3 regions of the Paraburkholderia sp. TE9906 genome follow, and region 2 is predicted to be linked to each of the others. Evidence: predicted binding sites of a transcription regulator. Region 2 holds the regulator's gene; each other region holds the start of a gene.
What was found. Region 2 encodes LexA, which represses DNA repair genes until DNA is damaged. Its sites were predicted from a motif close to ACTGTATNNNNATACAGT; they were not measured.

Region 1 (3,275 bases), on a different contig from region 2:
GCCCCAGGCTGTCGGCGCACAGGCGATGCGCGCCGTATAGCCGAACTCCTTCACCGTGGCCTGCACACGCGACAACAACATGCGCAAGCCGCCGAACAGCCTCAAGCCGGAGCCGACTTCCAGCAACAGCGTGTGCGCGTCGGCGAGCGATACTTTCGGCGTGTAGGTCAGCAACGCAAGCGCTATTGATTCGAATGCCTGAGTTTCGCGGGTAGCGTCGGCGGCGAGCAGCGTGAGTCCCGGCGCCAGCGCCAATGCATACGAGCGCGAATGGCCCGCGTGCACCCCGGCACGCAAGGCGTCCAGGTCCGGCATCAAAATGTGCGCGTGATCGGCCAATGCATAACAGCGCCGCTCGACGATGCCTGCCGCGGCTGGCGGCTGGCTTGCCTCGCGGTCGCACGGTTCACACCGATTCGGTTTCGCGGGCAAACCATCCGGAAGCGACGCGAGAGGCTTCACCGCTTCCAGCGACAAGAGTGGCAATGTGACTGCGATCCACAACATGTTTGACCTCTGGTCCTTGATGGCGGCCGATTCCTTTTTCCGGCAACAAGGCGCTTTGTAAAGGCAGAACGAGACGAAGAGGTTCGGCTAGCGCAGGCCCGCGACGCTTGAAGATATCGATCGACAGGCCAATCTCCTGCAGCCATTGGCGACGGTTGATCGTCTGCGCATCGGCCGGCAAGAGCGGCTCGCAGATCATTCGCAATGGCGCGGGTGAAGATTGCGCGGCCGCCTCGACAGGCCGGATCAAAAATGCCAGCGAGGTGGACTCCTGAGCCGCCACTTGCAGGCGCCGAACCTTATCGGCACGCGCATGCGGCAGCCACACCAGCACCGCGCCGATGCCGTCCTGCTTCAATGCCTGAGTGGCGGCCCACAGTGCCTGATCTTCATTTGAGCGTACCCATAAGACGCGCCCGACATCGATGCCCCAAGCCCTCAATGCCCCGGCACACGGCTGATAAGGAGGCGACACGAACAGGACATGCCGTTCGGTCTGCGTCGTCAACTGGCGAAGTGAATGGGCCAGCAAGCGTATTTCGCCTACACCACCATGCTCGATCAGTAATTCCGTCAGGCCGCCTGCCGACCAGCCTTGTCCCGGCAACACACGATCCAGGGCGGCGTAGCCGCTGGAAATCACGCGCGAGCCCGATTCGGCAAGCTCGTTGCCCTGCCACACCTGACGCCGCAATTGCGACGACAGCGTGGTCGTCGCAAGCTGGATCGCTGCTGCCATAGACACGCTCTTTGAATAGGGAATGCTCCGCCCTGCCCGGCCTTGAGCTACGCATAAGGCGGTCGACGGTACTGTATATTTATACAGTATTTTGAGATGGATGTTAAGGCACGCAGTAGAAGTGGATGTCGGCAGAAGCTGCTCTACGACGCGAGAGGAGCAAGCAGTCGATCATTCCACATTGTGGGATTATCGGTCGAACTGTACGCCGGGCTTAGGGTAGAGCGGCGCATCACGTGGCAAATGAGGAATAAGAACTGCGAAGCACTGATTCAGTTGCCGGTGGGCAACCATGACGTCGGGCATCAGATTCGTATCCGGATCGACACTCAATGACTCTCTGGATGCCTGTTCCACCGAGCGGTGAGCGACCTCGCCCGAAAGCTCGCCACGTCGTCGCCGCGTCCGGATTGCGCTTTGGTGTCGAGTGCTGCTTGCGCTCCTGCCTTACCCACAGGACGTTTTCTGTCTTCCGGTATCCGCGCCTGAATTCAACCGCCGGCTTCCACCTCAAACGGTCTTCAGAATTCTCGGCCGTGCCTCATTCACCACGGCCGGCAAGCCAGGCGGCGTGTCGCCAGTACTCGCCCCCTTCTCTGTGCGCATCGACAGATAGCGCAGACAGCACACCCGCAAAAACGACGCAAAATTGGTGGGCATCTCGCCACGCAACGCGATCAGTTCGTCATACAGCTTCACGGCGAACTGACTGGTCGTCAGGTTTTCGCGCGCGGCGATTTCGCACAGCACGTCCCAGAACAGATTCTCGAGCCGCACCGTCGTGATCACGCCGTGAATCCGCAGCGAACGGGTGCGCGATTCATAGAGGATCGGATCGGCGTTGATGTAAATCCCACACATGGCCTGCACTCCCGGTTTGGCGGCGAACATGCCGTGGCGTGTTTCACTGCTTCACTGCGCCACGGCATGCGGCCCGACTGCGTCAACTTACGCCGGCATCCGTCGCCCGACAATCTGGTCGAACCCGCATGCGGCCCCACGGTTTGCACGCTCACACCGCGCGCTTGCCCATCTGCGACGCGATGTGATCGGCCTGGCGGATCGCCAGCGTAACGATCGTCATCGTCGGGTTTTCGGCCGCGCCGGTGGTGAACTGGCTGCCGTCCGCGATGAACAGGTTCGACACCTCGTGCGTCTGGCCGAAGCGATTGCACACGCCGTCTTCGGCTCGCGCGCTCATGCGCGCTGTGCCGAGGTTATGCGTGGACGGATACGGCGGCACGCGATACACCGTCTTCGCGCCGGCGGCCTCGTATACCGCCGTGCCCTGTTTGAACGCATGCTCGCGCATCGCTTCGTCGTTCGGGTGATCGTCGAAATGCACGTTGGGAACCGGCAGTCCGTACTGGTCCTTCACGTCCGCATTCAAGGTCACGCGATTGGTCTCGCGCGGCATGTCCTCGCCGACGATCCACATACCCGCCGTGTACGCGTACTGGTCCATCGCCTGGGCGAACTTCGGCCCCCACGCGCCGGGGTCGAGAAAGGCCGCGTAAAACGGCAGTCCGAGCGAGATGGTCTCCATGTGATAGCCCCCCGCGAAACCGCGCTGCGGGTTGAACACCGCTTCGTCCTCGATGATGCCGGCCATCGTGGTGCCCTTGAACATGTCCACCTGATCGTTGAACACCGCATACACCGAACCCGTGGTGTGGCGCATGTAATTGCGGCCCACCTGCCCCGAGCCGTTCGCGAGACCTTGCGGAAATTTGCTCGAATGCGAGTTCAGCAGTAGACGCGGCGTCTCGATCGCATTACCGGCCACCGCGACGATGCGCGCCTTTTGCCGCTGCAATTTGCCGTTGGCGTCGTAGTAGAGCACCTCTTTCGCCTTACCGCGCGCGTCGGTTTCGATTCGCACGACATGCGCCTGGGTGCGCAACTCCATATGCTTCGTGGCCTGCGCGCGCGGCAACTCGGTATAGAGCGTCGACCACTTCGCACCGGTGCGGCAGCCCTGAAAACAGAAGCCGCGCTGGAAGCAATGCGCGCGATCGTCACGCACTAC
Region 2 (3,275 bases):
CCTCGGCCAGCTTGCGCGTGCCGCGCTTGTCGACGACCTTGTCCACCACCGCGACCGGCGGCTCGGCCAGAATGCTCACCGACGGCACGACGATTTCAAACTTGTCCGGACCGAACTCCTTGAGCGACAGGAACGCTTCGTTTTCCCACGCGATCAGCACGTCGCCAATGCCGCGCTGCACGAAGCTGGTGGTCGCGCCACGCGCGCCCGAGTCCAGCACGCCGGCGTTCTTATACAGCTTGCCGACGAATTCCTTCGCTTTCTGCGCATTGCCGCCCGGCTGATGTTCCGCGTACGCCCACGCCGCGAGGTAGTTCCAGCGCGCGCCGCCCGAGGTCTTCGGATTCGGCGTGACGATCGACACACCCGGCTTGATCAGATCGTCCCAGTCCTTGATGTGCTTCGGGTTGCCCTTGCGCACGAGAAACACGATCGTCGACGTGTACGGCGACGCGTTGTCCGGCAGGCGCTTTTGCCAGCCCTTGTCGAGCAGACCCTTGCCGGCGAGCGCGTCGATGTCGTAGGCGAGCGCGAGCGTGACGACGTCCGCCTGCAGGCCGTCGAGCACCGAGCGCGCCTGTGCGCCGGAGCCGCCGTGCGACTGCTTGAAGGTGATCGTCTCGCCGGTCTTCGCTTTCCATTCCTTGCCGAACGCCTGGTTGACGTCCTGATACAGCTCGCGCGTCGGGTCGTAGGAGACGTTCAGCAGCGTGGTGTCGGCCGCGTGCGCCGAGGCAATCGCGCCGAGCGCGCCGGCCGCGCCGAACGCGAGCGCCGCGATGAGTTGCTTCGTTTTGCGAGCCAGCCCCGTGTGTCGATGATTCATGTCAACTTTCTCCGCGTGTAGTGCGCTGAAACCAGCGTGATTTGTTCTGTGTCGCGGTCACGTGCACATGAGCGCCAACTGGAAGGCAGTCTATCGAAGCGCTTTCATCATTAAAAATAATGTTTCTTCATTCTTTAATACGCAAAAGTGGTAATGACAGCTGGATAAGGCGTTGCGGCACGAAAACGGATGTTTTGACGCCGATGAGCGACGCCGTAACGGCCCCCAGGGTCACGAACTTAAAGTAAAGCTTGAATTGCGCCGAATACTGTATAAAAATACAGTCACCTGTTCATACATACAGTGGCCATGACAAAACTCACCGCACGACAGCAGCAGGTTTTCGATCTGATTCGCCGGGCGATCGAACGCACCGGTTTTCCGCCCACCCGCGCGGAAATTGCCGCCGAGCTGGGCTTCAGCTCGGCCAATTCGGCAGAAGAACATCTGCGCGCGCTCGCTCGCAAGGGTGTGATCGAACTCGCCGCCGGCGCGTCACGCGGTATTCGCCTGCTGGCGGGTCCGGAAGATTCACCGCATCAGTTCACGCTGCCGCACGCGAGCATCATGCAGCTGTCGCTGCCGCTGATCGGCCGGGTGGCCGCGGGCAGTCCGATCCTCGCGCAGGAACATATCTCGCAGCACTTCGCGTGCGACCCGGCGCTGTTCTCGAGCAAGCCCGACTACTTGTTGAAGGTGCGCGGGTTGTCCATGCGCGACGCGGGCATCTTCGACGGCGACCTGCTCGCGGTGCAAAAGAAGAGCGAGGCGAAAGACGGTCAGATCATCATCGCCCGGCTTGGCGACGACGTCACGGTCAAGCGTCTGAAGCGCCGGCCTAACGGCCTCGAGCTGATCGCGGAGAACCCCGATTACGAGAACATTTTCGTTGAAACCGGCAGTGCGGAATTCGCGCTGGAGGGTATCGCCGTGGGGCTGATCCGCCCTGGCGAGTTCTAAACCACCGCGCCTGTTCGCTTAATCCCACGCTGCCTCAACGCTGCCTCAACGCTGCATCGCCTGGAGAGACTCATGGAACGCCTTGCCCGCCTGTTGCCCTTTCGCCAGTTCGGTCGTTTGCGCCATTTGCGCAATCTGGTGCCTTGCTCATTGATCGAAGCACCGGCTCAGGACTGCGCCTCGCTGTTCGACGCGCCCGCTGATGGAGCGAGCCTGCCGTCGTCATTGCCGGCGTTTGCCCGTGTGTCGTTGAACTCGGGGTTGAATACGGCGGAACCCGCACGGCGCGCGCCGGTGCGCGTCTATCACGGGCCGTCGCGGCTGATCATGGTGGGCACGGTCGAGGCGGTGTGCGGCATGATCGACCGTTGCATTGCCGATGAAGCCAATGTGCACGGTGCAGTCTTCGAGTCGTGAGCGTGTCCTGTGCAGGCAAGAGGCTGCACCATGCCTCGCGCATCGCTGTTGTCGTGCTCGCTTTTCAGACCTGCTGTTCGGATATTTGCATAGAATGGGATTGTTTTTGCGGGGCCGTAGTCCACGTTAAATCCAATCTGATCGGGAGTTCCATTCGATGACAGGTCCGACACGAACCAAGGGCGCCGCCACCCGGCCGCTGCTCATCACGCTGGTTGTAGTCGTAGTGATTGCGGCACTCGGGTTTGCTTACGCGTCACCCTATATCGCGCTGAATAATCTCAAACGCGCGGCAGATGCACGCGACGCGCAAACCGTGAATCAATACGTCGATTTTCCCGCGTTGCGCGAGAGCCTGAAGGAGCAGATCGCAGGCATGCTGACGCGCCGACTGGACGCGGATAACGACAGCAAAATGGCCACCATCGGCGCGATGATCGGCGTGACGCTGATCGGTCCGCTGGTGGATTCCTATGCGACACCGGACGGCGTCGCGGCCTTGTTGAACGGCATGCCGCCGCACGGCGATCCTGGTGAACATCCGCCTGCCGCAGCCACAGAAACGCCTGCCTCACCCGCCGCCGACACCCCCACCACTGCAACGACCCCACCATCGCGGCAAACCACGGCAGGCTATCGCGGCCTCAACGAGTTCGTCGTCACCTACCGGCGCGGCGAAGCCAACGCGCACTACTCGGCGGTCTTTCGGCGCGAAGGTCTGTTCACGTGGAAGCTCGCCGCGATCAATCTGAACGAATGACCGGCCGGCCGTCACGGCCAGCCACTCGCCCCATGCGCGGCGTCCCTACGCAGCAAGCCGCATCAAGCCGCAGCTTGCTGCTGCTCCTGCGCGGAAGAACACGCCACCAGAATGCTGCACGACACGCGATCGAGCAGCGGCGTGTTGCCCGCCCCCATCCACCATCGCGACAAGCCGGTGCGGCAGCGATGCCCGACCACCACGAGATCGACATGCAGGTCGTTGGCGAGGTTCGCAATCTCGTCGATCGGATGACCGAACGCGAAGTGCCCTTGTGCGCTCACACCACGCTCGGTGAGCCAGTCCACCCCT
Region 3 (3,275 bases), on a different contig from region 2:
TACGTCGAGCACGCGCACCGGCATGCCGTGCTGCGCGCAATACGCGAGCCAGCGAATCTGGTTGTCCTGCAAGCGATCGCCGGGCCCCTTCACCTCGATCAGTTCATAGCGGCGCTCGGCCGGCCAGAAGCGGATCAGGTCCGGCAGGCCCGAACGGTTGCCGCGAATATCGCGCAGCAGGCGCTCGAACCACAGCTTCAGATGCGCGGCGGGCAGACAGTCGAGCGCGAGCGCGACAAGCTCCGGCGTCAGCAGGCCCCAGAACACGAACGGCGATTGCAGCCCCGCCTTACTGTGCAGATGCCGCAGAATCGTCTCGCGATAGGCCTCGCTATCGAGTTGCGCGAGACACGCGGCAAACTGGTCCGCGCGGCGCGCATGGAAATCCGGCGCATACAGATCGGCCGGGCCGCGCTGGAACGGATGAAAAAACGCGCCGGGCAGCGCCGCGAACACCGGCTCCCAGCACAGCAAACCGAATAGCGAATTGATCAGGGCGTTCTCGACGTAATGCACCGGCGCGGTATCGCACGCCAGATGATCGCGCGCGACGTATTCGACCGCTTGCGGCGTCTCGGGCTTCGGCAACACCAGCGTACTGCGCTCGACCGGGCGCGCTGCCGGCGTGCGCGGCGCCGGCTCGCCACGCTTGCGCCGCAAACGCGGCAACATGCGCGCGATGCGCTGCGCCTCCTCTTCGCTTTCCGGCGCGGCCGCGGCATGCGAGGCCAGCGCGAACGCTGCGTCGAAACGCTCGCTGCGTTCGAGTACGCGCATACGCCGATGACGCGCGCCAGGCCACGCGCAACGCTCATACACCGCGAGCGCGGCAGTCCAGTTCTGCTGCCGCTCGCACTCGTAGCCGATACGGAACAGCAGTTTCGCGCGACGCATGTCGAGCCACGGGTTTCCCGTTTCGATCGCGATCACCGTGGCGACGAGTTCGTCGATCGCGCTCGCGCTGTCGACGATGGGCAGCCACTCCAGCGCTTCACGGCATGCATGCAGCGCCAGATAAACATCGACGTCCGCGCGTTGCCGGAATGCGCGCGACGAGGGGCCGAACGCCACCTTTTCGTACTGGAACACGCCGAGATCGGCGAGCACGAACTCCGACCAGTCCTGCTGCAAATTGCCGAAGAACATCAGACGAAGCCGCTCGCACAGCGGTGCGATCGTGACGTGAAGAACGGTGTCCGTGGCGCCGCTGTGCCACGCGGCAAGCGGGCGACGTGCGGGATTTTCCGCGCCGCCGCCGGTTTCATGAAACGGCCGCAGCGTGTCCAGCAGATCGGATTTGCGCAAGCTCTTCGCGCCGGGAATCAAAGCGATGGCTTCGGCGAATATGTCCTGCAACTGGGGGCGCGTGCTGAGCGCGAACAGATCGTCGAGTGAAAGCTGCGGTTCGGTGTCGACCCAGCCGAGCGCCGCCATTGGCGCGGCCGCCTGCAACGGGCAGCCGATCTCGTCATACGCCAGACGGCTCGCGCGAAACAGCGCGCCTTTGCGCATCAGCATGCGCACCAGCAGCGCGCGCGATGCTTGCGGCAAGCCGGCGAACGCGGTGAGGAACGCCAGTTCGTGCGCGTCCATCAGATCGTCGTAACGCGCGGCGAGCCACGCCAGGGCGCGCTCGAAGTTCAGCAGGTAGTAAGGGACGTCAGAGCGGAGTTCTGATCGAGCATCGGTTGCCACGGGTTTTTGCATAACCTGTATGTTTATACAGTGATGATAGCAAAGTCCGTGGCGGGTTCTGCGCGTAGGCGCGCCCGAGCAATGAAACACGCACGCCGCCCCGCTTGGGCTGCACGTCCCCTGGCCAACGAATATTCGACGGAACCGAGTCGATCGCGTTCGATGGATCGTCCCGTCAGGGCGCGACCCACACCACAGTCAGCGAGCGCACGCCCTGCGCGCCGCGAATCAGCACGCCTTCGATATCGGCCGTCGCCGACGGTCCCGTGACGAGCGCCGCATAACGCGCGGCACGGAAGTCGTCGCGCCGGTAGACGTCCTGCAAGCCGTCGATCAATTGCGCCGGATCGAGCAGCACGACCAGGTGCTGGACGATATAGCCCAGCGCGTTGACGACATACTCGCGCTCGCTGAACCACACCGAGCCCGTTTCGGCGACCCCAAAGCGCGCCCGCACCACGCCGACGTCGATGTCCTGCAACGAAGCGGGCTCCGTGTCCGCCGCGAGCGCGCGCGTGCCCTGCACCTCGGGCGTTGCCGATGCAATCGATGCGTCGGCGCCGAAGCGCTCGCGAATCAGCACGCTCACGTCGCCGGCAGCCGCCACGTCGACGCAGGTGCCGCCCATCATCTGCAATGCCGCTGTAAACCGGGCGCGCAGATCGCCGCCCGGCGCGTCGAACAACGGCACGTCGGGACGCGGCCGCGCCGCTGGTTGCGCCTGCCGTACTTTCGCCAGAAAAGCCTCACGCGTTGCCATCGCCGCCTCCACGATTCTTTTTGTACCAGGCATGGAAGGTGAGCTTCGGCGCCTCCGGCAACTCGCGCTGTTTGCCCCAGATATTGAGCGGGTTGTACAGCATGAAATTCGGCAGAAGCCGCAATGCGCCGCCCATCGACGACACCGTTGCGCGATACAGAGTCGGACTCGCGAGCAGACGCCCCGCCATCTTCAACACCTCCTGCTTCACGAACGGCACTTCATGACGCTCGGCGATCACCGTGCGCCATTTGTAAATCTGCTCGTGAATGTTGATCTTCACCGGACACACGTTCGTGCAACTGCCGTTGAGCGTCGACGCGAACGGCAGCGCGCTATAGCGCTTCAGATCGAACGTCGGATTGATGATCGCGCCGATGGGCCCGGAGTAAGTGCCGCCATACGACAGCCCGCCGCTGCGCCGATACACCGGACAGGTATTCATGCACGCGCCGCAGCGGATGCATTTGAGCGAGTACCAGAAGTCCTCCATCGCCAGGCGCTCCGAGCGGCCGTGATCGACGAGGATGTAATGCATCTCGGTACCCGGCCGCGGCGCACGGAAATGCGACGTGTACTGCGTGATCGGCGAACCGAGAGCGCTGCGCGACAGCATGCGCACGAACACGCCGAGGTCCGACACCCTGGGAATGATCTTCTCGATACCGATCGACGCGATATGCAGCGGCGGGACGTTCGCCGACAGATCCGCATTGCCTTCGTTAGTACAAACGACGACCGTGCCCGTCTCCGCCACCGCGAAATTGCAGCCGGTCATGCCGGCGGTTTTCTCGCGCACGAAGTAAGGACGCGTGTTCAT

Region 1: a site for LexA is predicted at 1,317-1,334, ahead of imuA (translesion DNA synthesis-associated protein ImuA). Genes of this name have one in related genera too.
Region 3: a site for LexA is predicted at 1,710-1,727, ahead of ACZ9H4_RS14490 (VRR-NUC domain-containing protein). Genes of this name have one in related genera too.

Annotation. Positions count from the first base shown of each region.
Region 1 is NZ_JBWCCT010000016.1:39,824-43,098, forward strand. It holds gene ACZ9H4_RS30770 (Y-family DNA polymerase) at 1-507, opposite strand, end outside; gene imuA (translesion DNA synthesis-associated protein ImuA) at 407-1,246, opposite strand; gene ACZ9H4_RS30780 (ribbon-helix-helix domain-containing protein) at 1,757-2,107, opposite strand; gene ACZ9H4_RS30785 (GMC family oxidoreductase) at 2,259-3,275, opposite strand, start outside.
Region 2 is NZ_JBWCCT010000003.1:412,531-415,805, forward strand. It holds gene ACZ9H4_RS09625 (sulfate ABC transporter substrate-binding protein) at 1-826, opposite strand, end outside; gene lexA (transcriptional repressor LexA) at 1,136-1,786, shown strand; gene ACZ9H4_RS09635 (hypothetical protein) at 1,859-2,203, shown strand; gene ACZ9H4_RS09640 (DUF2939 domain-containing protein) at 2,361-2,963, shown strand; gene ACZ9H4_RS09645 (universal stress protein) at 3,026-3,275, opposite strand, start outside.
Region 3 is NZ_JBWCCT010000005.1:82,335-85,609, reverse strand. It holds gene ACZ9H4_RS14490 (VRR-NUC domain-containing protein) at 1-1,695, opposite strand, end outside; gene ACZ9H4_RS14485 (LutC/YkgG family protein) at 1,871-2,455, opposite strand; gene ACZ9H4_RS14480 (lactate utilization protein B) at 2,442-3,275, opposite strand, start outside.